DNA from 3 places in the Achromobacter sp. EB05 genome. Region 1 is predicted to be linked to each of the others. Evidence: predicted binding sites of a transcription regulator. Region 1 holds the regulator's gene; each other region holds the start of a gene.

Evidence for each region. The regulator LexA, encoded in region 1, represses DNA repair genes until DNA is damaged. The targets are predictions, from matches to a motif close to ACTGTATNNNNATACAGT.
Region 2: the regulator LexA is predicted to act here: its motif matches at 8,440-8,457, upstream of imuA (translesion DNA synthesis-associated protein ImuA).
Region 3: the regulator LexA is predicted to act here: its motif matches at 2,365-2,382, upstream of AAID08_RS07420 (PA0069 family radical SAM protein).

Annotation. Positions count from the first base shown of each region.
Region 1 is NZ_CP155917.1:3,864,874-3,875,273, forward strand. Features, by position in the region: gene hscB (Fe-S protein assembly co-chaperone HscB) at 1-455, opposite strand, end outside; gene iscA (iron-sulfur cluster assembly protein IscA) at 459-782, opposite strand; gene iscU (Fe-S cluster assembly scaffold IscU) at 785-1,189, opposite strand; gene AAID08_RS17485 (IscS subfamily cysteine desulfurase) at 1,223-2,434, opposite strand; gene iscR (Fe-S cluster assembly transcriptional regulator IscR) at 2,453-2,995, opposite strand; gene AAID08_RS17495 (low molecular weight protein-tyrosine-phosphatase) at 3,186-3,677, opposite strand; gene uvrB (excinuclease ABC subunit UvrB) at 3,926-6,052, opposite strand; gene AAID08_RS17505 (amino acid aminotransferase) at 6,130-7,329, shown strand; gene lexA (transcriptional repressor LexA) at 7,486-8,136, shown strand; gene lon (endopeptidase La) at 8,241-10,400, opposite strand, start outside.
Region 2 is NZ_CP155917.1:2,684,973-2,695,372, reverse strand. Features, by position in the region: gene AAID08_RS12415 (hypothetical protein) at 1-300, shown strand, start outside; gene AAID08_RS12410 (thiamine pyrophosphate-binding protein) at 284-2,017, shown strand; gene AAID08_RS12405 (tripartite tricarboxylate transporter substrate binding protein) at 2,060-3,037, shown strand; gene AAID08_RS12400 (SDR family NAD(P)-dependent oxidoreductase) at 3,039-3,833, shown strand; gene AAID08_RS12395 (IclR family transcriptional regulator) at 3,864-4,670, opposite strand; gene ypfH (esterase) at 4,681-5,400, opposite strand; gene AAID08_RS12385 (amino acid permease) at 5,562-7,103, shown strand; gene AAID08_RS12380 (methyl-accepting chemotaxis protein) at 7,168-8,220, opposite strand; gene imuA (translesion DNA synthesis-associated protein ImuA) at 8,547-9,245, shown strand; gene AAID08_RS12370 (DNA polymerase Y family protein) at 9,175-10,400, shown strand, end outside.
Region 3 is NZ_CP155917.1:1,630,639-1,641,038, forward strand. Features, by position in the region: gene cysD (sulfate adenylyltransferase subunit CysD) at 1-835, shown strand, start outside; gene AAID08_RS07415 (sulfate adenylyltransferase subunit 1) at 879-2,177, shown strand; gene AAID08_RS07420 (PA0069 family radical SAM protein) at 2,390-3,730, shown strand; gene AAID08_RS07425 (hypothetical protein) at 3,803-4,264, shown strand; gene AAID08_RS07430 (DMT family transporter) at 4,347-5,219, opposite strand; gene rplS (50S ribosomal protein L19) at 5,454-5,834, shown strand; gene AAID08_RS07440 (CoA pyrophosphatase) at 5,959-6,690, shown strand; gene rsgA (ribosome small subunit-dependent GTPase A) at 6,742-7,704, opposite strand; gene AAID08_RS07450 (M48 family metallopeptidase) at 7,701-8,951, opposite strand; gene orn (oligoribonuclease) at 9,028-9,573, shown strand; gene AAID08_RS07460 (NAD(P)H-hydrate epimerase) at 9,610-10,242, shown strand; gene paaX (phenylacetic acid degradation operon negative regulatory protein PaaX) at 10,252-10,400, opposite strand, start outside.

The sequences.
Region 1 (10,400 bases):
TCCCGCACCTTGAGACCCGCCGCGGCGTAGTCGCGCTGTTCGTCCAGCAGGCGCGTCAACGCGGCGCGCATCTGCTGCCGGGCATCCTCCAGCTCGGTCCGCAGCTCGGCCAGCACGCCGGCGTCATTGCGCGCGTCGTCCATCATTTCGCGCCAGGTCATCTGCTGCATCAGGAAAGCCGTGTCCATCGACGTGTTGCTCTCGGTCTGCAGATCCACGCCGGCCTGCTCGCACAGATAGCGCGCCCGCAACAGCGGATCGCGCAACTGGCGGTAGGCCTCATTGGCGCGCGCCGCCCACTGCATGGCCACGCGGCGTTCCGCGGGGCTGGCGGTGGCAAAGCGGTCGGGATGCACCTGCGCGGCGACGGTGCGCCACGCCGATTCCAGCGCCTGGGCGTCCAGGTCGAACCGTGCCGGCAAGCCGAACAGGCTGAAGTGATCGTCTCCAGCCAAGACTTACACCGTGAACGACTCGCCGCAGCCGCAGGTCGCCTTCTCGTTGGGGTTGCGGAACTTGAAACCTTCGTTCAGGCCTTCGCGGGCGTAGTCCAGCTCGGTGCCGTCCAGGTAGGCCAGGCTCTTGGGATCGACGAACACCTTCACGCCGAAGCTTTCGAACACCTGGTCCTCGGGCGCCGCGTCGTCCACATACTCCAGCTTGTAGGCCATGCCGGAACAACCCGTCGTCCTAACGCCGAGGCGCAAGCCGATCCCCTTGCCGCGCTTTTGCAAGTAGCGGCCGATGTGGGTGGCAGCCTGTTGGGTCAGGGTAACGGACATGTTCAGCTCGCAACAGCTTCGGCGGGCACCGAATGCTTTTCCTTGTAGTTCTGCACGGCGGCCTTGATCGCGTCTTCGGCCAGGATCGAGCAGTGCACCTTCACGGGCGGCAGGGCCAGTTCTTCGGCGATCTGCGTGTTGCGGATGTTCATCGCTTCGTCCAGCGTCTTGCCCTTGACCCATTCGGTCACGAGCGAGCTGGAGGCGATGGCCGAGCCACAGCCGTAGGTCTTGAAGCGCGCGTCCTCGATGACGCCGGCTTCGTTCACCTTGATCTGCAGCTTCATGACGTCGCCACAGGCCGGCGCGCCGACCATGCCGGTGCCCACCGAGTCGTCCGACTTGTCGAACGAACCGACGTTGCGCGGGTTTTCGTAGTGATCCAGGACTTTGGTGCTGTAAGACATGTTAGTTCTCCACGTATTCTTTGGCGCGGGCGCTCAGTGCGCGGCCCATTGCACGGTATTCAGATCGATGCCTTCCTTGGCCATTTCCCACAGCGGCGACATATCGCGCAGCTTGCCGACGCGGCTCTTGAGCAGTTCGATGGTGTAGTCCACTTCCTGCTCGGTGGTGAAACGGCCCAGCGTGAAGCGGATCGAGCTGTGCGCCAGCTCGTCGTTGCGGCCCAGGGCGCGCAGCACGTAGGAAGGTTCCAGGCTGGCCGAGGTGCAGGCCGAGCCGCTCGAGACGGCCAGTTCCTTGATCGCCATGATCAGGGACTCGCCTTCGACATAGTTGAAGCTGACGTTCAGGTTGTGCGGCACGCGCTGGTCCATGTCGCCGTTGAGATAGACCTCTTCGATCTGCGACAGGCCGGCCCAGAGGCGATCACGCAGCATGCGGATGCGCTCGTTCTCGGTGCCCATTTCCTCGCGGGCCAGGCGGAAGGCCTCGCCCATGCCGACGATCTGGTGCGTGGCCAGCGTGCCCGAACGGAAACCGCGTTCGTGGCCGCCACCGTGCATCTGCGCCTCGATGCGCACGCGCGGCTTGCGGCGCACGTACAGCGCGCCGATGCCCTTGGGGCCGTAAGTCTTGTGCGCCGAGAACGACATCAGGTCGACCTTCAGCTTCTGCAGGTCGATCTCGACCTTGCCGGTGGCCTGCGCGGCGTCGACGTGGAAGATGATGCCCTTCTCGCGGCAGATCTCGCCCAGGGTTTCGATGTCCTGGATGACGCCGATTTCGTTGTTCACCATCATCACCGACACCAGCACGGTGTCGGGACGCAGCGCCGCCTTGAAGACATCCAGGTCGATCAGGCCGTTGTCCTTGACGTCCAGGTAGGTCACCTCGAAGCCCTGGCGCTCCAGTTCACGACAGGTGTCGAGCACGGCCTTGTGCTCGGTCTTGATGGTGATGATGTGCTTGCCGCGCTCGGCATAGAAGTTGGCGGCGCCCTTGATGGCAAGGTTATCCGACTCGGTGGCGCCAGAAGTCCAGACGATTTCACGCGGATCCGCGTTCACCAGCTTGGCGACTTCCTCGCGGGCGCGTTCGACGGCCTCCTCGGCTTCCCAGCCGAACGAGTGACTGCGCGACGCGGGATTGCCGAAGCTCTCGTACAGCCACGGGATCATTTTTTCGACGACGCGCGGGTCGACGGGGGTCGTGGCCGAGTAATCCAGATAGATCGGGCGGGTGGTCATCTCTACAACTCCTACTGCTTATACGGTGGCATTGGCCGCGACGGTGGTGGTCGGGGCGTTGGCGGCGTTATTGGCGCCTCCCACCCGATTCACGCGCACCGCGCAGGCCTGCGCTTGATTGTTGGCTTCCTGCAATTGGCGCACACGCTGCTGATCGACCAGATCCTGCAGCGACACCGAATCCAGGTAATCGACCATCTTGCGATTCAGCGTGGCCCAGAGCTCATGCGTCATGCACTTGCCAGGCTTGCCGTCGTTGCCGCTCGTACAGTCCCGCTTGCCGCCGCAGCTAGTGGCGTCCAGCGGCTCATCGACGGCGAAGATGATGTCGGCCACGGTCACGTTGCGCGCCAGGCGGGCAAGCGAGTAACCGCCGCCCGGGCCCCGCACGCTGTCCACGAGTTCGTGGCGGCGCAGTTTCCCGAACAGCTGTTCCAGATAGGAAAGCGAAATATTCTGACGCTGGCTGATGGCCGCAAGAGTGACCGGGCCGCTATGCTGCCGCATAGCCAGATCGATCATGGCAGTCACGGCGAAACGCCCTTTGGTAGTTAGCCGCATGGTGAATTCCCTGTGATTCGGCAATGGCCGCCGGCGAATCCGACGGTCAATACCCGAGTAATTGGCTCAAGTATAGCAAATTCCCGAGTAATTTGGTATGGCTCCCGGCTAGAAAAAACCGCGCTGTCGCGCGGTTTTTTTCACTGCCAATCGCCAGGCGCCCCACAGGACGCCCCGGCGCACAGGAGACTCAAGCCGCCTGGTATTGGGTAGCGCGCTTACGGACCAGTTCAAGCACGCCCTGACAGGCGTCTTCGAGGTAGTCCAGCACCTTGCCAAAACCGTCGGCGCCGCCGTAGTACGGATCGGGCACGGTCGCCTCTTCGAACTCGTTGGCGAAACGCATCAACAGCATCAGCTTGTGCTGGTACGCCTTGGGGCACTGCTGCTGCATGGCGGACAGGTTGTCCCAATCCATGGCGAGGATGAGGTCGAAGTCGCGGAAGTCTTCCGCGGTGACCTGGCGGGCCTCGCAGTGCGTGATCTCGTAGCCGCGCTTGCGCGCTGCGGCCTGCGCCCGGGCATCAGGCGCCTCGCCGATGTGAAACGCGTGCGTGCCCGCGGAGTCGATGCGAACCACATCGCCCAAACCCGCGTCGTTCACCAAATGGCGAAACACGCCCTCTGCGCTCGGCGAGCGACAGATATTGCCCATGCAAACGAAAAGTACCTTGGTCATCATGGGAGTAAGTGTGCGGGAAAACCCGAGATAAGGCAAGCTTTTTTTGCGTTTTCGCCATCCGTTACACGCCGGACCAACGCCTTAAATAATCATTATAAATCATATAGTTAACAACTATATTTGAGGCTTTCCGGAGGGCCTGAGACGGATCCCGTGCGCAAATTTCGGACGCCCGCTGACAACATGATGACTTTTCCCAATATTCAGCACACTGTCAGCGCAGAGACACATTTAGATACCTATTTGCCTCATACCGCGCCATCCAGCAGCACGCGCTGCTTGAGCGCCGTCAGCGCATCCCGGGCGGCCGCGGCCTGCTCGAACTCCAGATTGCGCGCATGGTCCATCATCAGCTTTTCCAGGCGCTTGATCTCGCGGGCCAGGGCCTTTTCGTCCTTGAGCAGCTCAGCCGGAACTGCGGCTTCCAGCGCGTCGTGCTGCACCGGGGCGACGATGCCGTCGATCAGCTCGCGCACGGCCTTCTGCACGCCGCGCGCGGTGATGCCGTGATCGGCATTGAACTGCAACTGCTTGGCGCGGCGACGGCTGGTTTCCTCCATGGCGCGCTGCATCGAATCGGTGATGCGGTCGGCGTACAGGATGGCATGGCCGTTCAGGTTGCGCGCGGCGCGTCCGATCGTCTGGATCAGGCTGCGCTCGGAACGCAGGAAGCCTTCCTTGTCCGCATCCAGGATGGCAACCAGCGACACTTCCGGAATGTCCAGCCCCTCTCGCAGCAGGTTGATGCCCACCAGCACGTCGAACGTGCCCAGGCGCAGGTCGCGGATGATTTCCACGCGCTCGACCGTGTCGATGTCCGAGTGCAGGTAACGCACCCGCACCCCGTGCTCGGTCAGGAAGTCGGTCAGGTCCTCGGCCATGCGCTTGGTCAGCGTGGTGACCAGCACCCGCTCTCCCTGGCTGGTGCGCGCCTTGATCTGTCCCAGCAGGTCATCGACCTGGGTGCGCGCCGGCAACACCTCGACGATCGGATCGACCAGGCCGGTGGGACGCACCACCTGCTCGACCACGTTGTCGGCGTGCTCCTTTTCGTACGCCGCGGGCGTGGCCGACACGAACACGCACTGGCGCATGCGCGCCTCGAATTCCTCGAGCTTGAGCGGCCGGTTGTCCAGCGCCGACGGCAGCCGGAAGCCATACTGCACCAGGGTTTCCTTGCGCGAGCGGTCCCCCCGGTACATGGCGCTGAGCTGGCCGATGGTGACGTGGCTCTCGTCGATGAACATCAGCGCATCGGCGGGCAGATAGTCGATCAGCGTGGGCGGCGGCTCCCCCGGCGCGGCGCCGGACAAGTGGCGCGAGTAGTTCTCGATGCCCTTGCAGAAACCCAGTTCCTGCAGCATTTCCAGGTCGAAGCGGGTGCGTTGCTCAAGCCGCTGGGCCTCGACCAGGTGGCCGTCGTCGACGAAGCGCTTGGTGCGTTCGCGCAACTCCTCCTTGATGGTCTCGATGGCGCGCAGCACCGTATCCCGCGGCGTGACGTAGTGCGAGCCGGGGTAGACGGTGAAGCGCGGCAGCTTCTGGCGGATGCGGCCGGTCAGCGGATCGAACAGCTCGAGGCTTTCGATTTCGTCGTCGAACAGTGTCAGGCGCAGCGCCAGCTCGGCGCTTTCCGCCGGGAAGATGTCGATGGTCTCGCCGCGCACGCGGAACACGCCGCGCGTGAATTCGGCGTCGTTGCGGGTGTACTGCATGGCCACCAGCCGCGCCAGGATCTCGCGCCGCGAGATCTGGTCGCCGGCGCGCAGGATCAGCACCATCGCGTGGTAGTCGCCGGGGTTGCCGATACCGTAGATGCACGACACGGTGCCAACGATGATGGTGTCGCGCCGTTCCAGCAGGCTCTTGGTGGCCGACAGGCGCATCTGCTCGATGTGCTCGTTGATCGACGAGTCCTTTTCGATGAACAGGTCGCGCGTCGGCACATAGGCCTCGGGCTGGTAGTAGTCGTAGTACGAGACGAAGTACTCCACCGCGTTCTTGGGAAAGAACTCGCGCATTTCCGCGTACAACTGCGCGGCCAGCGTCTTGTTGGGCGCCAGCACCAGCGCCGGCCGCCCCAACTGGGCGATGACGTTGGCCATGGTGTAGGTCTTGCCCGAGCCGGTCACGCCCAGCAGGGTCTGGTACATCAGGCCGTCCTGCACGCCCTGGACCAATCCTTCGATGGCGCCCGGCTGGTCGCCGGCGGGCGGATAGGGTTGGTAGAGGTGGAACGGGCTGCCGGGGTAATCGACGTACCCCGGGCCAGGGGCCGCCGCGACAGCGCCAGGGGCCACATCGGCCGCCCCGTCAGTGACGGAGCCAACGGCTGCGGCACCCGCCGCGCTCGGGTCTATTGCGCTCTTAGGCATGCTAGACTGTTCCCAGGGTAAACCCCCCATTATCCACAGCACTTCCGACTGCGTCCACTCACCCTCAGCAGAGTCCCATGAGCACCCTTTTCGATTCCGTCGAACTCGCGCCGCGCGACCCCATTCTTGGTCTGAACGAACAATACAACGCGGACACCCGCCCCGGTAAAGTCAATCTGGGCGTGGGCGTGTACTACGACGACCAGGGTCGCATTCCCCTGCTGGGCGCCGTGCGCAAGGCGGAAATCGCCCGCATCGAGGCCGCCGCCGCCCGCGGCTACCTGCCGATCGAAGGCATCGCCGGCTACAACCAGGGCGCGCAAGCCCTGCTGATCGGCAAGGATTCCCCGCTGGCCGCCGCCGGCCGCGTCCTGACCACCCAGGCCCTGGGCGGCACCGGCGCGCTCAAGATCGGCGCCGACTTCCTGCGCCAGTTGCTGCCGACCTCCAAGGTCCTGATCAGCGATCCGAGCTGGGAAAACCACCGCGCGCTGTTCGAACGCGCCGGTTTCGAAGTCGGCACCTACGCCTACTACGATGCCGCCACCCGCGGCCTGAACTTCGACGGCATGCTGGCCGCCCTGAAGGCCGCGCCGGCCAACACCGTGGTCGTGCTGCACGCCTGCTGCCACAACCCCACCGGCGTCGACCCGACCTTCGACCAATGGAAGCAGATCGCCGCGGTCGTCAAGGAAAACAAGCTGGTGCCGTTCCTGGACATCGCCTACCAGGGCTTCGGCGAAGGCCTGCGTGAAGACGCCGCGGTCGTGCGCCTGTTCGCCGACCTCGACCTGACCATGTTCATCAGCTCGTCGTTCTCGAAGTCGTTCTCGCTGTACGGCGAGCGCGTCGGCGCCCTGACGGTCGTGGCCGGCAGCAAGGACGAAGCCACCCGCGTGCTGAGCCAGCTCAAGCGCGTCATCCGCACCAATTACTCCAATCCGCCCACCCACGGCGGCACGATCGTCTCCACCGTGCTGAACTCGCCCGAGCTGTTCGCCATGTGGGAAGAAGAACTCGGCGCCATGCGCGACCGCATCCGCCTGATGCGCAAGCAGTTGGTCGAGAAGATCAAGGAACACGGCGGCAAGCAGGACTTCAGCTTCGTGCTGCAGCAGCGCGGCATGTTCTCGTACTCGGGCCTGACCTCGGCCCAGGTCGACCGCCTGCGCGAAGAGCACGGCGTCTACGCCGTCTCCAGCGGCCGCATCTGCGTTGCCGCGCTCAACAGCGGCAACATCGACCAGGTGGCCAAGGGCATCGCCGCGGTACTGTAAGACGCGCCGACAGCGGCACCTCCAAACGGGACCTGCGGGTCCCGTTTTTATTGCCTGTCACAAAACCGCGTTGGATCAACGCTTGCATTTTTGCGTTATGTCCCCCAGAATGCCGCTGTATATATGTACAGTCCGACTCACAAACGGATCACCGCCATGGCCAGCAAACTCACTGATCGTCAACAGCAAATCCTGGACCTCATCCGGCAGACCGTCGCGCGTACCGGCTTTCCGCCCACCCGCGCCGAGATCGCCCAGGCCCTGGGTTTCCGCTCGCCCAATGCGGCCGAAGACCATCTGAAGGCCCTGGCCCGCAAGGGCGCCATCGAGCTCACCGCCGGCGCCTCGCGCGGCATCCGCCTGAAGGACAACTCGCCGACACCGTCGCAGGCCCCATTGCCCCTGCCCGGCCTGGCGCAGCTACTGCTGCCGCTGGTGGGGCGCGTGGCGGCAGGCAGCCCGATCCTGGCCGCGGAACATGTGGAGCGCGAGATCGGCGTCGATACCAGCCTGTTCGCGCAGACGCCCGATTACCTGCTCAAGGTGCGCGGCATGAGCATGCGCGACGCCGGCATCCTCGAAGGCGACCTGCTGGCCGTCAAGAAGGCTTCGGAAGCTCGCAATGGCCAGATCGTGGTGGCGCGGCTCGGCGACGACGTCACCGTCAAGCGCCTGCAACGCCAGAACGGCCGCATCGAACTGCTGCCCGAGAATCCGGACTTCAGCGTCATCGTGGTCGAGGCCGACCAGGAATTCGCGCTGGAAGGCATCGCGGTCGGGTTGATCCGCCCGCACACGCTGCACTGACCCACTGCTTCCGATCCGGCGCCACGGACGCGCCAAAAAAGAAACCCCGCTTGCGCGGGGTTTCTTTTTGCGAGCACCCCTCGCGGGGCGCCTCGGGCCAGGCATCAGTGCTTGAGCACCGGATCCGTCGAACCCGGCTCGGCCGGCTTGGCGACCAGCGGCTCCTTGACCGCTTCGTCTTCAGCCAGCGGCTCCGGCAGGCGTTCCAGGGCCAGTTCCAGCACCTTGTCGATCCAGCGGACCGGCACGATCTCGAGATGGTTCTTGACGTTGTCCGGGATCTCCGCCAAATCCTTGACGTTTTCTTCCGGGATCAAGACCGTCTTGATACCACCGCGATGGGCGGCCAGCAGCTTTTCCTTCAGGCCGCCGATCGGCAGGACTTCGCCACGCAGCGTGATCTCGCCGGTCATGGCGACGTCGGCGCGCACCGGGATGCGCGACAGGGCCGACACCATGGCCGTGGTGATCGCGATACCGGCGGACGGACCGTCCTTGGGCGTCGCGCCTTCCGGCACGTGCACGTGCATGTCGTGCTTCTCGAACACGCTGTCGGCAAAGCCCAGGCGACGCGCCCGCGAGCGCACCACCGTGCGGGCCGCCTCGACCGATTCCTTCATCACGTCGCCCAGCGAACCGGTGCGTTGGATCACGCCCTTGCCAGGCATGTCCGCCACTTCGATCGTGAGCAGGTCGCCACCGACTTCCGTCCAGGCCAGGCCGGTCACCTGACCGATCTGGTTTTCCTTTTCGGCCATGCCGAAGGTGTAGCGGCGCACGCCGAGGTAGTCGCTGAGGTTCTCGCCCGTGACGTTGACCGGCTTGAGTTCGAAGGTCTTGCCTTCGGCCTTGGCGCGGTCGCTCTGGGTCAGCAACTGCTTGATCACCTTGCGGCAGATCTTGCCCACTTCGCGTTCGAGCGCGCGCACGCCGGCTTCGCGAGTGTAGTAGCGCACGATGTCGCGCAGCGCGCTGTCATCGACGGTCAGCTCGGTATCCTTGACGCCGTTGTTCTTCATCAGCTTGGGCAGCAGATGGTCGCGGGCGATGTGGATCTTTTCTTCCTCGGTGTAGCCCGACAGGCGGATCACTTCCATCCGGTCCAGCAGGGCCGGCGGAATGTTCAGCGTGTTGCTGGTGGCCACGAACATGACGTCCGACAGGTCGAAGTCGACTTCGATGTAGTGGTCCTGGAACGTGTGGTTCTGTTCCGGGTCCAGCACTTCGAGCAGCGCCGACGAGGGATCGCCGCGGAAATCCATGCCCAGCTTGTCGATTTCATCGAGCAGGAACAGGGGATTGCGCACGCCGACCTTCGACATGTTCTGGACGATCTTGCCGGGCATCGAGCCGATGTACGTACGGCGGTGGCCACGGATCTCGGCCTCGTCGCGCACGCCGCCCAGGGCCATGCGCACGAACTTGCGGTTCGTGGCCTTGGCGATGGACTGGCCCAGCGAGGTCTTGCCGACCCCGGGAGGACCGACCAGGCACAGGATCGGCGCCTTGACCTTGTCCACGCGCTGTTGCACGGCGAGGTATTCGAGGATGCGTTCCTTCACCTTCTCCAGGCCGTAGTGGTCGTTGTCGAGCACCGTCTCGGCATTGGAGATGGAATTGTTGATCTTGCTCTTCTTCCTCCAGGGGAGATTGATGAGCGTATCGATGTAGTTGCGCACCACGGTGGCTTCGGCCGACATGGGCGACATGAGCTTGAGCTTCTTGAGCTCGGCATCGGCCTTCTTGCGCGCCTCCTTGGGCATGTGCGCGGCGATGATCTTCTTTTCGAGCTCCTCGATGTCGGCGCCCTCTTCGCCCTCGCCCAACTCCTTCTGAATGGCCTTGACCTGCTCATTCAGGTAGTAGTCGCGCTGGCTCTTTTCCATCTGCTTCTTCACGCGGCCGCGGATCCGCTTTTCGACCTGAAGGATGTCGATTTCGGTTTCCAACTGCGTGAGCAGGCCTTCGAGGCGCTCGGAGGTGCCGACGATCTCGAGCATCTTCTGCTTCTGCTCGAGTTTCAGCGGAAGATGCGCGGCGATCGTGTCGGCCAGGCGGCCGGCGTCATCGATGCCGGCGAGCGAGGTCAGGATCTCCGGGGGGATCTTCTTGTTGAGTTTTACGTATTGCTCGAACTGGGCGACGATCGCACGGCGCAGGGCCTCCGTCTCGGAGCCCTGGACGGCGTCCGGCTCGATCGGGGTGACCTGGCAGGTGAAGTGCGAGTCGGCGTCTTCGATGCTGTTGATGCGGGCGCGCTGGGT
Region 2 (10,400 bases), 1.2 Mb from region 1:
GTGCGCCCCCGCCCCTGGCTGGTGACCTTCAACGACGCCGGCATCGGCAAGGACAGCGCCGGCATCGGCCGCCTGCCCCTGCTGCAGCAGCGCGGCATCGCGGCGCTGACCGTGTCGGCCCACAGCGCCCGCATCGGCGACGCGCGCTCCTGCTACGAGGACGGCGTGGTCTCGTGCGCCAACGCCCGCGCCCGCGAACTCGGCTGCCGCATCGGCGCCCCCCTGAAATCCTTTATTGACGCCCTGCTGGCCGGGCGCGCAACCCACCTGGAGCATTCCCCGCATGTCGGAAACCCTTGAAATCACCGGCGGCGAAGCCATCGCCCGCATGTTCGCCGCGCATGACGTCGGCCTGATGTTCGGCATGGGCGGCTTCCAGCTACTGCCGTTCTACGACGCCGTGCGGCGCCTGAAGCTGAACCACAACCTGATCAACGACGAACGCTGCGCGGTGTTCGCCGCCGACGCCTACACCAAGGTCAGCGGCCGTCCCGCCGTGTGCGACGCCACGCTCGGCCCCGGCGCCACCAACCTGGTCACCGGTCTGGCCGAGGCCTACAACGCCGGCACCGCCATGGTGGCGCTGGTGGGCGACTCGCACCGCATGCATTCGTGGAAGAACATGACGCAGGAGGCGCGCCAACTGGAAGTGCTGCGCCCGGTGGTCAAGGACGTGCTGCGGGTCGAGAAGATCGAGCGCATTCCCGAACTGGTGCGGCGCGCCTTCGCGGTCGCCACCAGCGGCCGGCCCGGCCCGGTGGTGCTGGACGTGCCCGAGGACATCGCGCATGAAGTCCACGCCTTCGACGCCGCCGCCTTCCACGCCAGCGAGACCTACCGCCGCGCGCCCGCGCTGCGCTGCCGCCCGGATGCCGACGCCCTGGCGCAGGCCGCCGCCATGCTGGCCGGCGCCGACCGCCCGCTGATGCTGTGCGGCGGCGGCGTGCACATCAGCGAGGCCGCCGAGGCGGTGCAGGATTTCGCGCGGCGCTACAACTTCCCGGTGGCCCACACCATGAGCGGCAAGGGCGCCATCGCTTGCGACGATCCGCTGAACGCGGGCCTGTTCGGCCGCTACAGCCGCATCGCCAACGACCTGATCGCCAAGGCCGACTGCCTGTTCGTGGTGGGCTGCAAGCTGGGCGAAGTGGCCACGCGCCGCTATGACCTGCTGGCCACCGGCGCGCCCATCATCCACCTGGACATCGTGGCCGAGGAATTCGACCGCACCACCACGCCGGCGCTGCGGCTGTGGGGCGACGCCCGCGCCACGCTGGCCGAGCTGGACCAGGCCCTGGCCACCCAGCCCGACAACGGCGGCGCCCGCCGGGAAGGCTACGCCGCCGAAGTCGGCCAGGCGATGCACACCTGGCGCGAATCGGTGCGCGCCAAGCTGACCTCGGCCGACCGGCCCATCGGCATGGCGCGCCTGATGCACGAGATCAACGCCAGCCTGCCCGAAGACGGCGTGCTGGTGGCCGACGGCGGCTTCGCCGCGCACTGGGGCGGCCTGCTGTTCGACACCAAGCGCGCCGGGCGCGGCTTCGTGCCGGACCGGGGCTTCGCGTCGATCGGCTACGGCATCCCCGGCGCCATCGGCGCGGCCGCCGCCGCGCCCGGACGGCAGGTGGTGAGCCTGACCGGCGACGGCGGCTGCAACATGTCGCTGGGCGAACTGGAAACCGCCGTGCGCATGGGCCTGGCCTTCACCCTGGTGGTGGTCAACAATGCCGCCTCAGGCTATATCAAGGCCTTGCAGCACCTGATGTACGGCAGCGGCAGCTACCAGTCGTCCGACCTGGCCGAGACCAACTACGCCAACGTGGCGCGGGCGCTGGGCTGCAACGGCATTCGGGTGGAGGACCCGGCCGAGATTCCCGCCGCGCTGGCCGCCGCCTACGCCTGCAAGGACCGCCCCACCGTGCTGGACGTGGTGGTGACGCGCGACCCCGCGCACATGCTGCCCGGCGTGGACAGCCGCGCCGCCAAGATCAAGCCGGGCGACCGCATCGCCTGAGCCTGAATAACAACACAGACATCCCAAGCGAGGAGACAACCCATGAAGATCCGTACCTGGCTGACCGTGGCGGCCGCCGCCCTGGCCACCGTGCTGGCGCCGTCCGCCGGCGCCCAGAGCAACTATCCCGACCGTCCGATCCGCCTGATCGTGCCCTTCCCGCCCGGCGGCACCTCGGACGTGGTCGGCCGCATCTTCGCCGAGGCGCTGGGCAAGCAGATCGGCCAGCCCGTGGTGGTGGAAAACCGCGGCGGCGCCGGCGGCACGGTCGGCTCGCGCGCGGTGGCCAGCGCGCCGGCCGACGGCTACACGCTGCTGCTGGGCACCTCCAGCACCAACGGCACCAACTCGGCGGTCTACAAGAACCTGCCGTACGACGCGGTCAAGGACTTCACCCCGGTCACGCAGATCATCCGCGTGCCGGGCGTGATCGTGGTCAACAAGGACTTCCCGGCCAAGGACTACGCTTCCTTCGTGGCGCTGATCAAGGGCGCGCCGGGCAAGTATTCGTATGCCTCGTCGGGCAACGGCGGCGCCACCCACATGGCGATGGAATACTACAAATCGCTGTCGGGGCTGGACATGATGCACGTGCCGTATCGCGGCACAGGCCCGGCGCTCAACGACGTCATCGCCGGCCAGGTGCCGATCCTGTGGGACACGGCGGCCTCGTCGATGGCGCACATCCAGTCCGGCAGCCTGCGCGCCATCGTGGTGGCCGCGCGCAAGCGCCTGCCCCAACTGCCCGATGTGCCCACCTTCGCCGAGGTCGGTCTGCCGACGTATGACGCCGAAATGTGGAACGGCCTGCTGGCCCCGGCCGGGCTGCCCGCGCCGATCCTGGCCAAGCTGGGCGAGGCCTCGCGCCGCGCGCTGGCCGACCCCGAGGTGCAGGCCAAGTACGCCGGCGTGGGCGCCTACGTGGTGGCGGACAAGCCGGAGGCCTTCGCCGCGATGATCAAGGAAGACGTGGCCAAGTGGAAGAAGGTGGCCGAGTTCGCGCACATCTCGGTGGACTGACATGGGCCAGCGCATGCAAGGCAAGACCGCGCTGGTGTTCGGCGCGGGTTCTTCCGGCCCGGGCTGGAGCAACGGCCGCGCCGCCGCCGCGCTCTACGCCCGCGAAGGCGCCCACGTGTTCGCGGTCGACCTGCGTGCCGATTCCGCCGAGGAAACCCGCCGCATCATCGCCGAGGAAGGCGGCCGCTGCACCGCGCTGGCGGCCGACGTGACCGACAGCGCGCAGATCCTGGCGGCGGTGCGGGCCATGCTGGCCGAGGCTGGCCGCATCGACGTGCTGCACAACAACGTCGGCATCACCGAGATGGGCGACCCGATCGAAGCCAGCGAGGAGAGCTGGCACCGCGTCATGGACACCAACCTGACCGGCGTGTTCCTGACCTGCAAGCACGTGCTGCCGGTGATGCTGGCCCAGGGCGGCGGCAGCATCGTCAACATCTCGTCGCTGGCCTCGATCCAGGTCAACACCTACCCGTACACCTCGTACTACGCCGCCAAGGCCGGCTTGAACCATCTGACCCGCGCCCTGGCGGTGCGCTACGCGCCCGACAACATCCGCGTCAACGCGGTGCTGCCGGGCGTGATGGACACGCCGCTGATCTACACCCAGATCGCGGGCCAGTTCGAGGACGTGGAGGAAATGCGCCGGCGCCGCAACGCCGCCAGCCCCATGGGCCGCATGGGCGACGCCTGGGACGTGGCGCACGCGGCGCTGTTCCTGGCCAGCGATGAAGCGAAGTACATCACCGGCGTGTGCCTGCCGGTGGACGGCGGCAAGTCCTGCGCGGGGCGATAGCCGGCGGCGCGGGCCGGCCTGTGCCGCGCTTCAGGCCGGGCGCGGCGCCAGCTCGGCGCCCAGTTCCGTGGCGGCGCGCCGCAGCGCCGCCACCACTTCCTGCAGCCGCGCCCCCGACAGCCGCGAGCGGATCGCGGCCACGCTGAGCGCGGCCACCACGTGCTGCTCGCGGTCGTACACCGGCACGCCCACCCCCAGCATGTCCGGGATGATGCGCCCCGGGTTCAGCGCATAGCCATTCTTGCGGGCCACGGCGATGTCCTCGCGCAGCATCGCGGTGGACGGCAGGTCGGGCGCGGCCGAGGCGTCGTAGCGCGCCAGCACCCGCTCGATGTCGTCGTTGGGCAGGAACGCCAGCAGCGCCAGGCTGCCCGCCCCCACGCCGAGCGGCCGGCGGTGGCCGACCTCAAGCGTCAGGATCTTGATGGGAAAGTCGCCCGTCTTGCGGTCGACGCAGACCGCCTCGTGGCCCGACCGCACCGACAGGAAGCTGGTGTCGCCGGTCGATTGCGCCAGCCGCAGCACCGCCGATTCGGCGATCGCCTTGATGCCGTGGCGGCTTTCCGCCGCCAGGCCCAGGATGTACGACTCGCGGCCCAGGCTGTAGGTCTTGAGCTTGGGATTGAGCGCCAGGAAGCCCTCTTGCAGCAGGGCCGACAGCATGCGGTGCGCGGTGGGCGGCGTCAGGCCCAGGTCGCGCGCCACGTCGGTCAGGCCGACCCCGCGCGCGGGCGCGGCGCCCACGTACTTGAGGATGCGCAGCACCCGGAAGATGCTTTGCGCGCCGCCGACCGGATCGGCGTCGCGCGCGGTGGCGGAGGATTTGGCGGGGCTCACCGGCGCGCCTTCAATGCACCGTGGTGCCGTCGGGCGGCGACTGGTTCAGGCCCAGCGCCGCTTCCCAACTGCGCAGCGGCACGCAGGTCTGCAGCCGCTCGATGGCGCGCTGGATCAGCGCCGGATGCAGCTCGTGGCCGACCTGCGAGGCCACGTCGATGGTGGCGTCGCCATGCAGCTCGTCCAGCCGCGCCTGCGCCGCCTGGATGTGCGCCACCGGCATGACGGCGTCGGCCGCGCCGTGCAAGAGATGCAGCGTGGTGTACTGCGGCGCGGCCTTGGGCAATTGCGCATAGCGGCCCGAAAAGGCAATCACGCGGCCGGCCATGCCGTCATGCGCCTGCACCAGCTCCAGCGCCATGATGGCGCCCTGCGAGAAACCCGCCAGCGCGGTGTCGGACTGCAACAGGCCGAAGCGGGCCTGGGCCCGCTGCACGTAGGCCTCCAGCGGCGGCAGGGCCCGGGCCACGCGTTCGGGGCGGTTTTCCTCGGTGACGCCGCGCACCGAGAACCATTGCCGGCCGGCGCCGCCGCCATCGAAGGGCTCGAAGCCCTCGGGGATCAGGATCGCCGCCGCGGGGAACGCGGCGCGCACGGCCTGGGCCAGCGGCAGCAGGTTGTCGGGCGCGCCGCCGACGCCGTGCAGCAGGATGAAAAGCTGCCGCACCTCGGTGCCGGGCTCGGGCAGGAATTCGATTTCGTGGGGGGACGCGGGGGAAGAAGTGGCCATGCTACGGCTCCGGACAGGCACTGGATGGCCCCATTGTAAAATGCCCGTCATACGCAATCCTAGGCAAAGCGCCCCCCGGGCCGGCTCGTGCCCCCGGTGTCCACAAGGCGCCCAGGGGCGTGCGCGGTCGGCGCGGGGCTTTGCATCAACCTGTGCATTCCATGAAAACACCGACGACAGACTCGGGAACCCCGCCGGCCGGCAAGAACCAGTTGCATCGCGTGCTCAAGGCGCGCCACCTGACCATGATCGCCCTGGGCGGCGCCATCGGCACCGGCCTGTTCATCGCCTCGGGCGCGGCCATCGCCCAGGCCGGCCCGGGCGGCGCGCTCACGGTCTACCTGCTGATCGGCCTGATGGTCTATTTCATCATGACCAGCCTGGGCGAACTGGCCACCTTCATGCCCGTGTCGGGCTCCTTCTGCACCTATGCCTCGCGCTACGTGGACGGCGGCTTCGGCTTCGCGCTGGGCTGGAACTTCTGGCTCAGCTGGGCCACGGTGGTGGCGGTGGACGTGGTGGCCGCCCAACTGGTGATGGCGTACTGGTTCCCCGATACCCCCGGCTGGATCTGGAGCGTCGCCTTCCTGGCGCTGACCTTCGGCCTGAACGCCTTCTCGGCGCGCAGCTTCGGCGAGGCCGAGTACTGGTTCGCCATCATCAAGGTGGTGGCGGTGCTGTGCTTCATCGTGCTGGGCCTGGCCATGCTGGTGGGCATCATCCACAGCGACGCGCCGGTCGGCGTGCGCAACTGGACCGTGGGCGAGGCGCCCTTCGTCGGCAACGCCGCCACCTGGGTCGGGGTGGCCATGGTGGTGGCCTATTCGTTCCAGGGCACCGAACTGGTCGGCGTGGCCGCCGGCGAATCCGAGAACCCGCGCCGCAACGTGCCGCGCGCCATCAACCACGTGTTCTGGCGCATCCTGCTGTTCTACGTGCTGGCGATCCTGATCATCGGCCTGCTGATCCCCTATACCGACCCGCAACTGCTGCGCAACGAGGTCGAGGACATCGCCGTCAGCCCGTTCACGCTGGTGTTCCAGCACGCCGGGCTGCTGTCGGCGGCCACCGTGATGAACGCGGTGATCCTGACCTCGGTGCTGTCGGCCGGCAATTCGGGCATGTATGCCGCCACGCGGATGCTGTTCAACATGGCGGTCGAGGGCCAGGCCCCGGCCGTGTTCAAGCGCCTGACCGGCAACGGCGTGCCGCTGTACGCGCTGCTGGCCACCACCGCGCTGGCCTGCCTGTGCATGTTCAGCGTGGTCTACAGCCCCAAGGCGGTCTATATCTGGCTGCTGAATTTCGCCGGCATGACCGAGTTCATCGTCTGGCTCAGCATCGCCGTCAGCCACTACCGCTTCCGCCAGGGCTACGTGAAGCACGGCTACGACACCGCCAACCTGCCCTACAAGGCCGGACTGTTTCCGTTCGGGCCGCTGTTCGCCTTCGTGCTGTGCCTGCTGGTCACGCTGGGCCAGAACTACCAGGCCTTCCTGGACGAGCGCATCGACTGGATCGGCGTGGTCTCGACCTACCTGGCGATCCCGCTGTTCCTGGCGTTCTGGATCGGCCACCGGCTGGTGAAGAAGTCGCGCTGGATCAGCTACGAAGACATGCAGTTCTACGGCTTCGAGGCCGACCGCGCGGCGGGCGTGCCGCAGGACGAACCGGTAGCCGCCGGCCAGGCCGCGCGGACCTGAGCCGCGTGCGGGCCCGGAGGCATCCGGGGCCACGCGCCCGGCCGCCGTCCGGCCCGCGCCGCCCCTATTCGAAGCTGTCGCGCGGACGCTGCGCGATGACGCCGTACCAGCCCAGGCCGGCATAGGTTTCATAGCCCGGCGTCAGCGCGAACCCCACCAGGCCGCGATCGGCGTTTTCGTAGTAGCCGCGCGGCCGCTCGTCGTGGCGCAGCACGTACCGCTCTTTCAGCGATACCGCGCCATCCGAGGCGGCGATGACGCGCTGGCGGCTGTCGACCAGCAGGCAGCGGGTGCGTCCCCATTCCTCTTCCGACAGGCCCACCGACTTGACGATACTGTCGGCCTGCTGGCTCCAGTCGAAGAACACCCCCAGCACGCCCAGCGGTTCGCCCTGCTTGTCGGCGTCGCGCCGGATCGCGGTGGCGTAGGTGGCGACGTGGGCGCCCTCCAGCAGGCGCTCGCTGTCGATGTCCATGGCCACGTACTCGCCGCCGTCGGCCGTGGCCATCCCGCGCCGGAACCACTCGGCCTGGCTGACGTTGGCGCCGCGCGCCTGCGGATAGCGGTCGGGACGGCCGTTGGCCACCACCCGCCCCTGCGCATCGGCCACCCACAGGTCCAGGTAGACCGTATAGCTGTCCAGGATCACGCCCAGCCGGCCGCTGGCGTGGCGGGCGCTGTCGGCGCCGGGTTCCTGCAAGGCCCGCACCACCGACGAATCCGTCGCCCACCAGCGCACGTCGCAGGAACGCTCGTACAGGTTGCGGTCCATGGTCTCGATCATGTTCAGCGCCAGATCGCCCAGGCGGCGGCCCTCGTAGCCGCGGATCTCGTGCAGGGTGTTTTCGCCGATGCGGATCAGGTCGGCGATGGACCCGGCCAACTCTTCCTTGAGCGCGTCGGCGATGCCGGTGATCTGCTCGGACACGTACTGCACCTGGTTGGCCACCACCGCGAAACCGCGTCCCGCCTCGCCCGAGCGCGCGGCCTCGATGCGCGCGTTCAGCGACAGGTACTTGGCCTGCTGGTTGATGTCGACGATGCTCTCGATCTTCTCGTTCGAAATGCGCTCGACGCGGCGCGACAGTTCGACGATGCGTTCCGGTTGATGGGCCATGTTCAGCACTCCTTTTGTTGGACGTTGTTGCGTGAGGAGACGGTGACATGGGGACAGAAGCAGGAAGCGTGCCAAGCCCTGCACGGGTTAACGACCGGCACCTTCCAGGGGCGTGGCGGGGATGGCGACGGCGCCTCGCGCCTCGAAGCGGGCACTGCGGCACGCACCAATACGGTGCAAGCGACAGATACATCCGGTGCCTTCCGGGTCGGGTAAAATACTGTATATTCATACAGCGATAAGCGATTCCGGCCAGGCGCCTCTCCGCCCGGCCGTGCCGCCACCCACCGAATCTTCACCCAGGAAAACCGGGTCGTCCGCCCGCCATGCCGTCGCCAGAACAGATCCATCCCGCGTTGTGGCGCGCCACCCAGTTGGCGCGCGGCGCCGCCCGCAGCCTGCCCACCGGCCACGCCGCCCTGTCGGCCGAGCTGCCGGACGGCGGCTGGCCGCTGGGCTCGCTGATCGAGCTGCTGGCGCCGCAACCCGGCATCGGTGAAATCCGCCTGCTGCGCCCGGCCCTGGCGCAGCTCGAAACGCGCCGCGCCATCGCCCTGGTGCAGCCGCCGCACGCGCCACACATCGCCAGTTGGATGAGCTGGCGGCTCGACCCGCGCCAACTGCTCTGGGTCGCCCCCGAAAAACCGCTGGACGCCCTCTGGGCCGCCGAGCAGATCCTGAAGAACGGCAGTTGCGGCGCCCTGCTCTGTTGGCTGCCGCACGTGCGCCCCGAATCGCTGCGCCGGCTGCACCTGGCGGCCCAGGCCAGCGACCTGCTGTTCGTCGCCCTGCGCCCGGCCAGCGCCGCGCAGCACGCCACCCCCGCCCCCTTGCGCCTGGCGCTCGCGCCCGCGCCGGGCGGGCTGTCCGTCCATATCCTCAAGCGCCGCGGACCGGTCTGCGAGGCCCCGCTGTACGTGGGCCTGGAGCCCGGCGTCCTGGCGCCCACCCGCCATGCGCCTCTGGATCGCCGCCTGCCTGCGCTGCCTGCCGCTGGACGCACTGCGCCCGCACTGGCCGCTTGAGGCGCAGGCCTACGCGGTCCTCGACCAGGAACGCGTCGCCGCCCTCACGCCCGCCGCGCGCCAGGCCGGCGTGCGCGCGGGCATGCGTCGGGGCGGCGCGGCCGCCATCGCGCCCGAGGTCGAACTGCTGGCGCGCGACCCGGTGGCCGAGGCCGACACCCTGCAGGGCGCGGCGCTGGCGCTGCTGCAATACACCCCCGAGGTCGCGCTGGCGGACGCAGACACCGTGCTGCTCAACGTCGGCGCCAGCCTGCTGTTCTTCCGCGGGCCGCGCGCGCTGCACCGGCGCGTGGCCGCCACGCTGGCCGCGCTGGACCTGCGCGTGTCGCTGGGCATGGCGCCCACCGCCGCCGGCGCCTGGCTGCTGGCGCATCGCGGCGGACGCCGGCCGCCGCGCCGGGTGCTCACCCCGCGCACCCTGGCGCGCCGGCTCGACGCCCTGCCCGTGGCCCTGCTGCCCCAGGCCCGGCCGCGCCTGGACTGGCTCAACGACATCGGCTGCCACACCCTGGCCGACCTGCGCGCCCTGCCGCGTGCCGGCCTGCAACGGCGCAGCGCGCCCGACCTGCTGCAAGCGCTGGACGCGGCCTACGGCCAGTCGCCCGAACTGCATCGCTGGATCGAGCCGCCGCCGCGCTTCGAGCGCCGCATCGAGCTGATGGAATACCTCGAACACACCGACGCGGTGCTGGCCGTGGCGCGGCGCCTGGCCGAACAGTTGGGCGGCTGGCTGGCGGCGCGGCAACTGGCGGTGCGGCGCGTGCTGCTGCGCCTGGACCACGAGCGTGGCCGCCACGCGCGCCCGCCCACCGAGCTGGAACTGGCGCTGGCCCAGCCCGTCTGGCAGGCGCCGCAGATCCTCAACCTGCTGCGCGAAAAGCTCGGCCGCCTGACGCTCGAAGCGCCGGTGATCGCGGTGACGCTGCTGGCGCCCGACACCACCGAACAGCCCGCCGCCAGCACCACGCTGTTCCCCGAACCCGGCGGCACCGCCGCCGACCACGCCCGCCTGCTGGACCTGCTGACCGCGCGGCTGGGCCGCGAGCAGGTGCGCCACGCCTGTCCCCTCCCCGACCACCGGCCCGAGGCCGCCAACGCCTGGGGCGACGCGCTGGAACCGCCGCAACGCCCCGAACCGCTGCCCGAGCCCCTGGA
Region 3 (10,400 bases), 2.2 Mb from region 1:
GGCCGAGAGCGAGAAGCCCGTGTTGCTGTTCTCGGGCGGCAAGGATTCGGTGGTGTTGCTGCGCCTGGCCGAAAAGGCGTTCCGGCCGGGGCGCTTTCCGTTCCCGCTGATGCACATCGACACCGGCCACAATTTCGACGAGGTCATCGCCTTCCGCGACGCGCGTGCGGCCGAACTGGGCGAGACCCTGATCGTGCGCAGCGTCGAGGACTCGATCAAGCGCGGCAGCTTGGTGCTGCGGCGCGAGACCGATTCGCGCAACGCGGCGCAGGCCGTGACGCTGCTGGAGGCGATCGAGGAATTCGGCTTCGACGCCTGCATCGGCGGCGCCCGCCGCGACGAGGAAAAGGCGCGCGCCAAGGAGCGCATCTTCTCGTTCCGCGACGAGTTTGGCCAGTGGGACCCCAAGGCCCAGCGCCCGGAACTGTGGAACCTGTTCAACACCAAGGTGCACCGCGGCGAGAACATGCGGGTGTTCCCGATCTCCAACTGGACCGAGCTGGACGTCTGGCAGTACATCCAGCGCGAACAGCTGGCGCTGCCGTCGATCTACTTCAGTCACGAGCGCGAGGTGGTGCGGCGCAAGGGCCTGCTGGTGCCGGTCACGCGCCTGACGCCGCCGCAGGACGGCGACACGGTCGAGCGCCTGTCGGTGCGTTTCCGCACCGTGGGCGATATCTCCTGCACCTGCCCGGTGGCCTCGGATGCCGCCGATACCGCCGCCATCATCGCCGAGACCGCGGTGACCGATATCACCGAGCGCGGCGCCACGCGCATGGACGACCAGACTTCCGAGGCCTCGATGGAGCGCCGCAAGAAGGAAGGCTATTTCTGATCGCACGAGTGGCCGGCGCCTGGCCGGCCGACAGGGGACGCATATGAACGCAGTAAACGATTCTTTTCTTTCGGGCGCCGGCACGGGCGTGCTGCGCCTGATCACCGCGGGATCGGTGGACGACGGCAAGTCGACGCTGATCGGCCGCCTGCTGTATGACAGCAAGGGCGTGTTCGCCGACCAGCTCGACGCCATCTCGCGCGCCAAGTACAAGCGCGTGGCCGAGGGCGGCATCGACTTCTCCCTGCTCACGGATGGCCTTGAGGCCGAGCGCGAGCAGGGCATCACCATCGACGTGGCCTATCGCTACTTCTCGACTCCGGCGCGCAAGTTCATCATCGCCGACGCGCCCGGCCACGAGCAGTACACCCGCAACATGGTGACCGGCGCATCGACCGCCGACGTGGCCGTGATCCTGATCGACGCCACCCGCGCCGCCGATGGCAAGCTGCTGCCGCAGACCAAGCGCCACAGCACCATCGCCCGCCTGCTGGGCATCCGCCACATCGTGGTGGCCGTCAACAAGATGGACCTGGTGGATTGGGACCCGGCCGTGTTCGAGCGTATCCGCGCCGCCTATGCCGACCTGGCGGGCAAGCTCGGCATCGCTCACTTCGACGCGCTGCCGTTGTCGGCGCTGAACGGCGACAACGTGGTGACGCGGTCGGACAAGACGCCTTGGTACTCGGGGCAACCGCTGCTGACGTTGCTGGAGTCGCTGGATCTGAGCGGCGACGGCGGCGCGGGTCCGCTGCGCTTTCCGGTGCAGTGGGTGGCGCGCCACGATGGCAATCGCAAGGACGATTTCCGCGGCTATGCCGGCCGCATCGCCAGCGGCGTGCTGCGTCCCGGCGACGAGATCGCGGTGCAGCCGTCGGGCGTGACCGCGCGCGTGCAGGAAGTGCGGTTGTTCGATCGGGCACTCGATGAAGCGGTGGCGGGCGACTCGGTCACGCTGGTGCTGGACCGCGACGTCGATGTCTCGCGCGGCGACGTGATCGTGCACGCGGCGGCGCCGGCGCAGGTCGCGCGCGAATTCGAGGCGGAGCTGTGCTGGCTCGATGCGCAGGCGCTCAACCTCGCGCGCAAGTATCTGCTCAAGCATGGCACGCGACTGACGTCGGCGAAGATCCGCGCGGTGCTCTCGCATCGCGACATCCACGAACTGCAGGAAGTGGAGAACACCGAAGGCACGCTGCGCATGAACGACATCGGTCGCGTCGCGTTCACCACGCGCGAGTCGTTGGCGGTCGATCGATACGCCGATGTGCCCGCCACCGGCGCCTTCATCCTGATCGACGAAGCCACGCATCAGACCGCGGCGGCGGGCATGCTTCGGTAAACCGCAAGTCGGGGCGGGAAGGGCCCGCCCCGTACCGGTTTTTGGGTGTTGTTTTTATTCCAAACCCAATGCCGGCGCGGGTTTCCGGGCGATATCGCAACATGAAATCGAATTGTCCGGACGCCGTCTTCGTCTTGCGGTAAAGTGGGGCTGTCTTACGAAAAGGCTTTTGGTGCTTGTCAAAACCACTGTGTTTTTGTACAGTTGTTTTCATGGCACGCACCGATCATTCTTTTCCCGCCGGTTCTGGGTCCCCGGCTGCCGCCCCCGCCGCCTTGCGCGGTCGGGGTGCGGTTACTAATGTTCGGCATCGCTTCCAGAAAGACGATCGCGTGCAGGTCGACGATGGCTGGTCCGCTTCGGGCCTCCCGGCCGATTTCGTTGATGCCGTCCCCAATACTTCCGTCATCCCCATCCTGCCCGACGTCCGCCGGGCGCCCGCAGCCCCCAAGACCACCGTCACCGCCGAAGAAGCCCGCAAGATCCTGTCGCGCAACGATTCGCCCGACATCCCCTTCGACGTGGCCGTCAATCCCTACCGTGGCTGCGAGCATGGCTGCGTCTATTGCTACGCCCGTCCCACCCATTCCTACCTGGGCTACTCCCCCGGCCTCGATTTCGAGACGCGGCTGGTGGCCAAGGCCAACGCCGTAGAGGCGCTGCGGGCGGAAATCAGCCGTCCCGGCTACAAGCCGTCGCCCATCAACATCGGATCGGCCACCGACGCCTACCAGCCCATCGAGCGCGACTGGCGCCTGACGCGCGGCATGCTCGAGCTGATGCTCGAGACCCGCCACCCCCTCACCATCGTCACCAAGAACGCCCTGGTGGCGCGCGACCTCGACCTCCTGGCGGCGTTGGCCGAACAGAACCTCGTGGTCGTCTACATGAGCATCACCACGCTGGACGCCGACATGGCCCGCACGCTCGAGCCGCGCGCCGCGGCGCCGTGGCGCCGCCTGGAGGCCGTGCGCAGCCTGACCGCCGCCGGCGTGCCGGTCGGCGTGCTGGTGGCGCCCGTGATCCCGTTCATCAACGATGACGCCATGGAACACATCCTGCAGGAGTCCAAGGCGGCCGGTGCGCACTACGCCAGCTACACCGTCATCCGCCTGCCCTGGGAAGTCAAAACGCTGTTCGAGGACTGGCTCAACGCCCATTTCCCCGACCGTGCGCAGCGCGTGCTCCACCGTATCGAAGACCTGCGCAACGGCCGCCGCAACGATCCCAACTTCGGTTCGCGCATGCGGGGCACCGGCATCTGGGCCGACCTGCTGCGCCAGCGCTTCGCCGTGGCCACCCGCAAGCTTGGCCTGAACCGCCACCGGCTTGCCCTCGACTGCGACCGTTTCCTGGCCCCGGCGCCCGCCGGTGGTTCGGCCGCCTTGTTCCCGCCAGCCGCTGCCGGCGCTCCCGTTTTCCCATCCCCGGCTGACGCGAAAGCGTCTTCAGGGGTCCCTTTTGCCAGTGCCTTGCCGGTTGCCGGCGCCTACGGGCGCGGCGCGCGCCAGTTGCGCGCGATGGTCGCCGGGCAGTTGTCGTTGTTCGATTGACCCACGGCCCAGCCGTGGGTCGCCGCCGCGGCGTGTCGCCGCGGTTCTTGATCGCGTTATTAGGAGTTCCTCATGAACACCGCTCAGCTTTCCGTCCTGCCGGATGATCTCGCCGTTGTTTCCCTGACACCGCTGCGCCGTGCGGCGCAACGCGCCCGCGCCATCTATGCGCGCTTCGCGGGGCTGGCCATGCCCGGGTCGGCCACGCCGGCGAGCAGCCATGCGAGGGGCGCCGTATCCATCGATCTTGCGGTGCCCGCCGCTGACGGCGTGGCGACGCCCGCGGAAGTCGAGCCGCGCAAGCGGGCGGGCACGCTGCCCGGCCGGTGGCCGTTTCCGCCGGCGGCGGTCGACGCCCTGCCGGTCGGCAACGTCGTCCAGGCGCCCCGCGAGCGCAGCCTGGGCAACGCCACGGTCGAACCGGTGTCGGATCAGGTCAGCGTGAAAAGCATGGTCGTGGACGTGGTGCTGGTGCTGGCGTGGGGCGCGATGATTCCCGCCCTCATGTGGTTGGGCGTGGCCGGCGGCTTTTGAGAGCAGGCCGGCGCCGGAGTCCGAAACCGGCAGGATGGCTGCACGGAAGGTGGCGCCGGTTCCAGCACCGGGCCGGGGCTTTTCAGGTCGAGCCCAGCAGCACGACGCCCGCCAGGATCGACAGGCAGCCCGCAAGACGGCCGGGGCCGACTTTCTCGCGCAGCAGGAACATGCCTGCCAGCGTGCCCAGCATCATCGACATTTCCCGCGCCGGCGCCACCAGGCTCAGCGGCGCGCCATTGCGCAGCGCATACAGCACCAGGATGTAGCCCAGTGGCGACAGCAGTCCCACCGCCAGGGCCAGATGCCAGTGGCCGCGCATCAGTTCCCACGCCTGCGCGCGGCGCTTTACCATGTGCGGGGTCATCATCGCGGTGCGGGTGACACAGGTGAACCAGTCGAACAGCACCGGGCTGATCAGCAGCACCTTGACGCCATAGGCATCCACCACGGTGTAGGCGGCGATGAACAGGCCGATCACCATGCCCCAGCGCACGCCCACCCAGGCCTGCGCGTTGCGGAAGATCGCCAGCCGTCCCTGGGTGGCGATCAGCAGCACCCCGATCACCACGCAGAGCATGCCGGCAATGCCGGTGGCGGTGGCCGGTTCGCGCAGCAGCAGGAAGGCGCCAGTCGTGGAGAGCAGGGGGCCGGTGCCCCGGGCGATCGGGTACACCACAGACAGATCGGCCACCTGATAGCCGCGCTGCAGGCACAGGCTGTAGCCCAGATGCAACAGGCTGGATGTCAGGATCGCCCCCACCACGGGCCAGGTCCAGGTCATGCCGTCGTGCAGCAGCACCCAGATCACCCACGGCGCATACAGTACCGAAGCGCACAGGCCGTAGGCGAACACGAACGGAGCGCCCACCATGGCCGCGCGCTTGGCAAGCAGATTCCACGTTGCGTGGGCCATCGCCGCCAGGACGACCAATAACAGGGACGAGTACGACATGAGGGGAACAGCGTCTTATGACGTGTTTGTTACAGAAACCGCTAGGGTACCGCAAACCTGCGGGCAGGGCGCCATGTTACCTGAGGCATCCGCCAATTTTTGGTGTAGAATCATTGGTTTGCCAAATCTCATCCTCTGCTTGCGGTACATGGCCTGGCCTTTTTGGCAGGCGTGAACAACATCGAACGGCAAAGCGCTTTAGTCCGCAAAGGCATGATGATCTAGGAGTTCTCAATGAACCTTATCGCTATCCTGGAACAGGAAGAGATTGCCCGCCTGACCGGCGGCCAAGCCAAGCCTGAATTTGCTCCCGGTGACACCGTCATCGTGAGCGTGAACGTCGTTGAAGGCACCCGCAAGCGCGTGCAGGCCTTCGAAGGCGTCGTGATCGCCAAGCGCAACCGCGGCCTGAACTCCGCGTTTACCGTGCGCAAGATTTCGTCGGGTGAAGCCGTGGAACGTACGTTCCAGCTCTACTCGCCGCAAATCGCCGGCATCGAAGTCAAGCGCCGCGGCGACGTGCGCCGCGCCAAGCTGTACTACCTGCGCAACCGCTCGGGCAAGTCGGCGCGTATCAAGGAAAAGCTGGTCAGCAAGCAAGCCTCGGCGGCTTGATCGCTTATCGGCACACGGCCCCACCAGTGTCGGACGCACACGCCATCCAGCGTTTTCGTTCGGCACGGGTTTCCGGGTTAAAAAGGCACCTGCGAGGGTGCCTTTTTCTTTTTTGAAAAGCCGTATGTCTGATTCCTCGTCTTCCGCTCGGCCGCGACGGCCATTGGCGCGCCCCGGATTTGATCCGGCGTCGCAACCCTGGGTCGTCGCCAACGATTCCCTGCCGGCGGTGCCGTCCGGCCTGCTCACGCCCGACCAGCTGCGCGGCACGCTCAGCCAGCCTTCCACCTGGACGCTTGAGCTCTCGCGCGACAACGATCTGCGCTATCCCGGCCGCGAAGGCGCGCCGGTGCCGGCGGCCGTGCTGATTCCGCTGGTGACCCGTGATGACGGCGTGCACATCATGCTGACTCAGCGCGCGGCGCATTTGCATGATCACGCCGGCCAGATCAGCTTTCCGGGTGGCCGCATCGAGACCAGCGACGCCACCCCGATCGCCGCGGCGTTGCGCGAGGCACAGGAGGAAACCGGGCTGCCGGCCAACCACGTCGAGGTGTTGGGCAGCATGCCGCCGTACCTGACGGCCACCGGTTTCTCGATCATTCCCGTGGTGTCGCTGGTGACCCCGGGCTTCCAGTTGGCGCCGGACGCGTTCGAAGTGGCCGAGGTGTTCGAGGTGCCGCTGTCTTTCCTGATGGACCCGGCCAATCACCGCCTGTACGAGGCGCGGCTCGAGGATGGTCGGGTGCGCCACTATTACGGCATGCCCTATGGCCGCCACTTCATCTGGGGCGCCACCGCCGGCATGCTGCGCAACCTCTATCACCTGCTGCGCAACGGCTTGCAGCCGCGTTGACAAGGCGGGCGCGCGATTGCTGCGCCCCTCGTGCGCCGCCTCGTGGGTCGCTCAATACCGCTGTTGTCCCGCCAGGTTCTCGTCCAGGATGCGCAGATATAGCGCGTAGCGGGCCGGATCGATCGCGCCCGCGTCCAGCGCCGCGACCACGCCGCAGCCCGGCTCATGGCGATGGGTGCAGTTGTAGAAGCGGCAGGATTCGATCGGCTGGGTGAACTCCGGAAAGCCGCGGATGATGTCCTCGCGGCTCAGGTGTTGCAGGCCGAAGGCCTGGAACCCCGGCGAGTCGATCAGGTCGCCGCCCGGTGCGGGCAGGTGATAGAGGCGGGTGCTGGTGGTGGTGTGCTTGCCCATGTCCAGCGCGGTCGAGTGCTCGCGGGTGGGCGCGGCGGCGTCCGGCACCAGCGCGTTCAGCAGCGTCGACTTGCCCATGCCGCTCTGTCCCAGCAGCAGGTTGGTGCGGCCGGCCAGGCGCGGCGCCAGCAGCGTGTGGACCTTTTCGGGTTCGAGCGCGCTCAGTTCGATGATGTCCACGCCGAGCGCGGCGATTGGCGCCAGGCGGGCGCGGGCCGCGGGCAGGGCGTCGACGATGTCGGTCTTGTTCAGGATGATCAACGGCGCGATGCCGGCGCTCCAGGCGCCGGCCAGCGCGCGGCCGGTGAGATCGTCGGAGAAGGTCGGCTGCACCGCCACCACGATCAGCAACTGGTCGACGTTGGAGGCGAACTGCTTGGACCGCATTTCGTCGGAGCGGTACAGCAGATTGCGCCGCGGCAGGATCGCATCGATGGCGCCCTCGTCCAGACCCTGGGGCGTGATGCGGACGCGGTCGCCGACTGTCGCGCCGGCTTTCTTGCCGCGGGGGAAGCACTTGCGCAGGCTGCCATCGGCCAGCTCGACGGTGTAGTGACGGCCATGCGCCGCGATGATGCGGCCTTCGTTGGCGGCGTCGCCGCGCCCGCCCGCCTGGGGCGCGTCCTGGAAGGCGGTCTTGTTCCGGTCGTTCATGCTCATGCCGCGGGCGCCGTCAGGTGGCGGATGCGCACGGCGGCGGGGGGGTGGCTGTCGTAGAAGGCGGAGTGCACGGGATCGGGCGTCAGGGTGGCAGCGTTGTCGTCGTAGAGTTTGACCAGGGCGGAGACAAGGCGATCGGGCGAGCTCTGCTCGGCCGCGTAGCGGTCGGCCTCGAACTCGTCGCGGCGCGAATACCAACTGGCCAGCGGCGTGAAGACGAAGGTGAAAACGGGGATGGCCAGGAAGAACAGCAGCAGCGCCATGGCGTCGTTGCGGCCGCCCAGTTGGGGCAGCACCCCCAGGCCGACGTAGAACCAGGGTTGCTGGGCGACCCAGCCCAGGATGGCGAAAAAGCCCAGCGCGGCGGCGAAGCTGAAGACGATGCGCTTGATGATGTGGCGCTTGGCGAAATGGCCCAGTTCGTGGGCCAGCACGGCCTCGATCTCGTCGGCGTTCAGGCGCGCCAGCAGCGTGTCGAAGAACACGATGCGGCGCGAGCGGCCGAAGCCGGTGAAATAGGCGTTGCCGTGGGCGGAACGGCGCGAGCCGTCCATCACGAACAGGCCGTTGAGCGCAAAGCCGCAGCGCTGCGCCAGGCGCTGGATACGGCCGGCCAGCTCCGGATCGGACAGTGGCGTGAATTTGTTGAACAGCGGCGCGATGAACATCGGATAGACGATGAGCAGCGCCAGGTTGAACACCGTCCACAGCGCCCAGGCCCAGATCCACCAGTACTGCCCTGCGCTGCCCATCAGCCACAGCACCGCGGCCGCCAGCGGTAGCCCCAGCACCGCCGCCACCAGCAGCCCCTTGGCCGCGTCGGAGATGAACAGCTCGGGCGTCATGCGGTTGAAACCGAAGCGGGCTTCCAGCTTGAATTGCCGCCACAGCGTGAAGGGCAACCCCAGCAGGCCCAGCAGCAGCGCCACGGCCACCAGCAGCAACATCTGGCGCAGGAAGTCGTTGCTGGTAAGCTGGCCTACCCACAGGTCGATGACCTGCAGGCCGCCCATCAGCGTCAGGCAGATCAGCAGGATGGCATCATAGGTGCGTTCGAACATGCCCAGCCTGACCCTGGCGACCGTGTAATCGGCGGCGCGCTGATGGCTCGCCAGGCCGATCCGGTGGGAGAATTCCGGCGGCACCTGGTCGCGATGGCGCGCCACGTGGCGGATCTGGCGACTGGCCAGCCACATGCGCACGGCAATATCGGTCAGCAGGAAGGCAACGAACAGCAATGTGAACATGGGCGATGCGGCCGGCTCAAATGGGTATGTGCGAAAATCGCGGGTTTGAAAATCGCGTCTTTTATAGGCAAATTATATGGCTGTGAACGAAAACCGCCTGGTCTGGCTCGACATGGAAATGACCGGCCTGGACCCTGAAAAAGAACGCATCATCGAGGTCGCCGTGGTGGTGACCGAGGCCGACCTGACCGTGGTCGCCGAAGGCCCCGTGCTGGTTGTGCACCAGTCCGACAGCCTGCTCGACGCCATGGACAACTGGAACAAATCCACTCATGGCAAGAGCGGCCTGATCGACAAGGTCCGCGCATCGACGATTTCCGAGGCGCAGGCAGAGGATACGCTGTTGGCGTTTCTTGCGCAGCACGTGCCGGCCGGCAAGTCGCCTCTGTGCGGCAACACCATCAGCCAGGACCGCCGGTTCATGTTTGCTTACATGCCGCGCCTGGAACAGTTCTTCCACTACCGCAACCTGGATGTCAGCACGCTCAAGGAACTGGCGCGCCGCTGGGCGCCGGCCGTGTACAAGGGTTTCGAGAAGAAGAGCCGTCACGAGGCGTTGGCCGACATCTATGAATCGATCGACGAACTGAAGTATTACCGCGAACACTTCCTGAAGGTGTAAACCGCCCCGACGTGGCGGCCTCGCCCGCCAATCGCCATGCCAAGCTCCCATCCCGTCGCCCGGATCCGGGCCGCCGAGCGCCAGGCATTGGCCGAGGGCCGGCGCCTGATGCCGCTGGCGGGCGCCGCCGCGGCCCGCTTCGTGGCCGCGCGCGTGCCGCCCGGCGCCTCGGTGCTGGCGCTGGCCGGGCCCGGCAACAATGGCGGCGATGCCCTGGTGGCGGCGACGGACCTGCGGCAAATGGGGTTTGAGGTGCGGGTCGTGATGCCCAAGGGCGCGCAGGGCCTGCCCGCCGACGCCGCCCGCGCCTACGCGGGCTGGATCGCCGCAGGCGGTTCGACCGAAATCGCCCTCGACTCGCAGCGGGCGCCGGATCTGGTCATCGATGGGCTGTTTGGTATCGGCCTGAACCGTCCCCTGGGGGCTGATTGGCAGGCGCTGGTCGATCAGGTCAATGGCTGGGGAGTGCCGATCCTGGCGCTTGACGTGCCCAGCGGCCTGGATGCCGACACCGGGGCGAGGCTGGGGCGCCCGATCCTTGCTCGTTGGACACTATCTTTCATCGCCCGGGCCAGGGGCCTCACTCAGCCCGGCGCGGCGCTTGCCGTTGGCGAATCCCATGTTGACGCGTTGGGCGTGGCGATACCGCAAGCCGGCGACGGCGGCTGAGCCGCTGTCTTACGCCGGACGTCCGCCGAAGCGCGTGGCGATGTCGGCGGCCAGTGGCGCGTAGCGTTCGTTGTCGCGGCCGGCCAGGGCGCCCAGGTGGGCTTCCGAGGCGTCGAACACCTGCCAGTAGATGCGGCCGCAGAGCTCGCGCGCCGCGT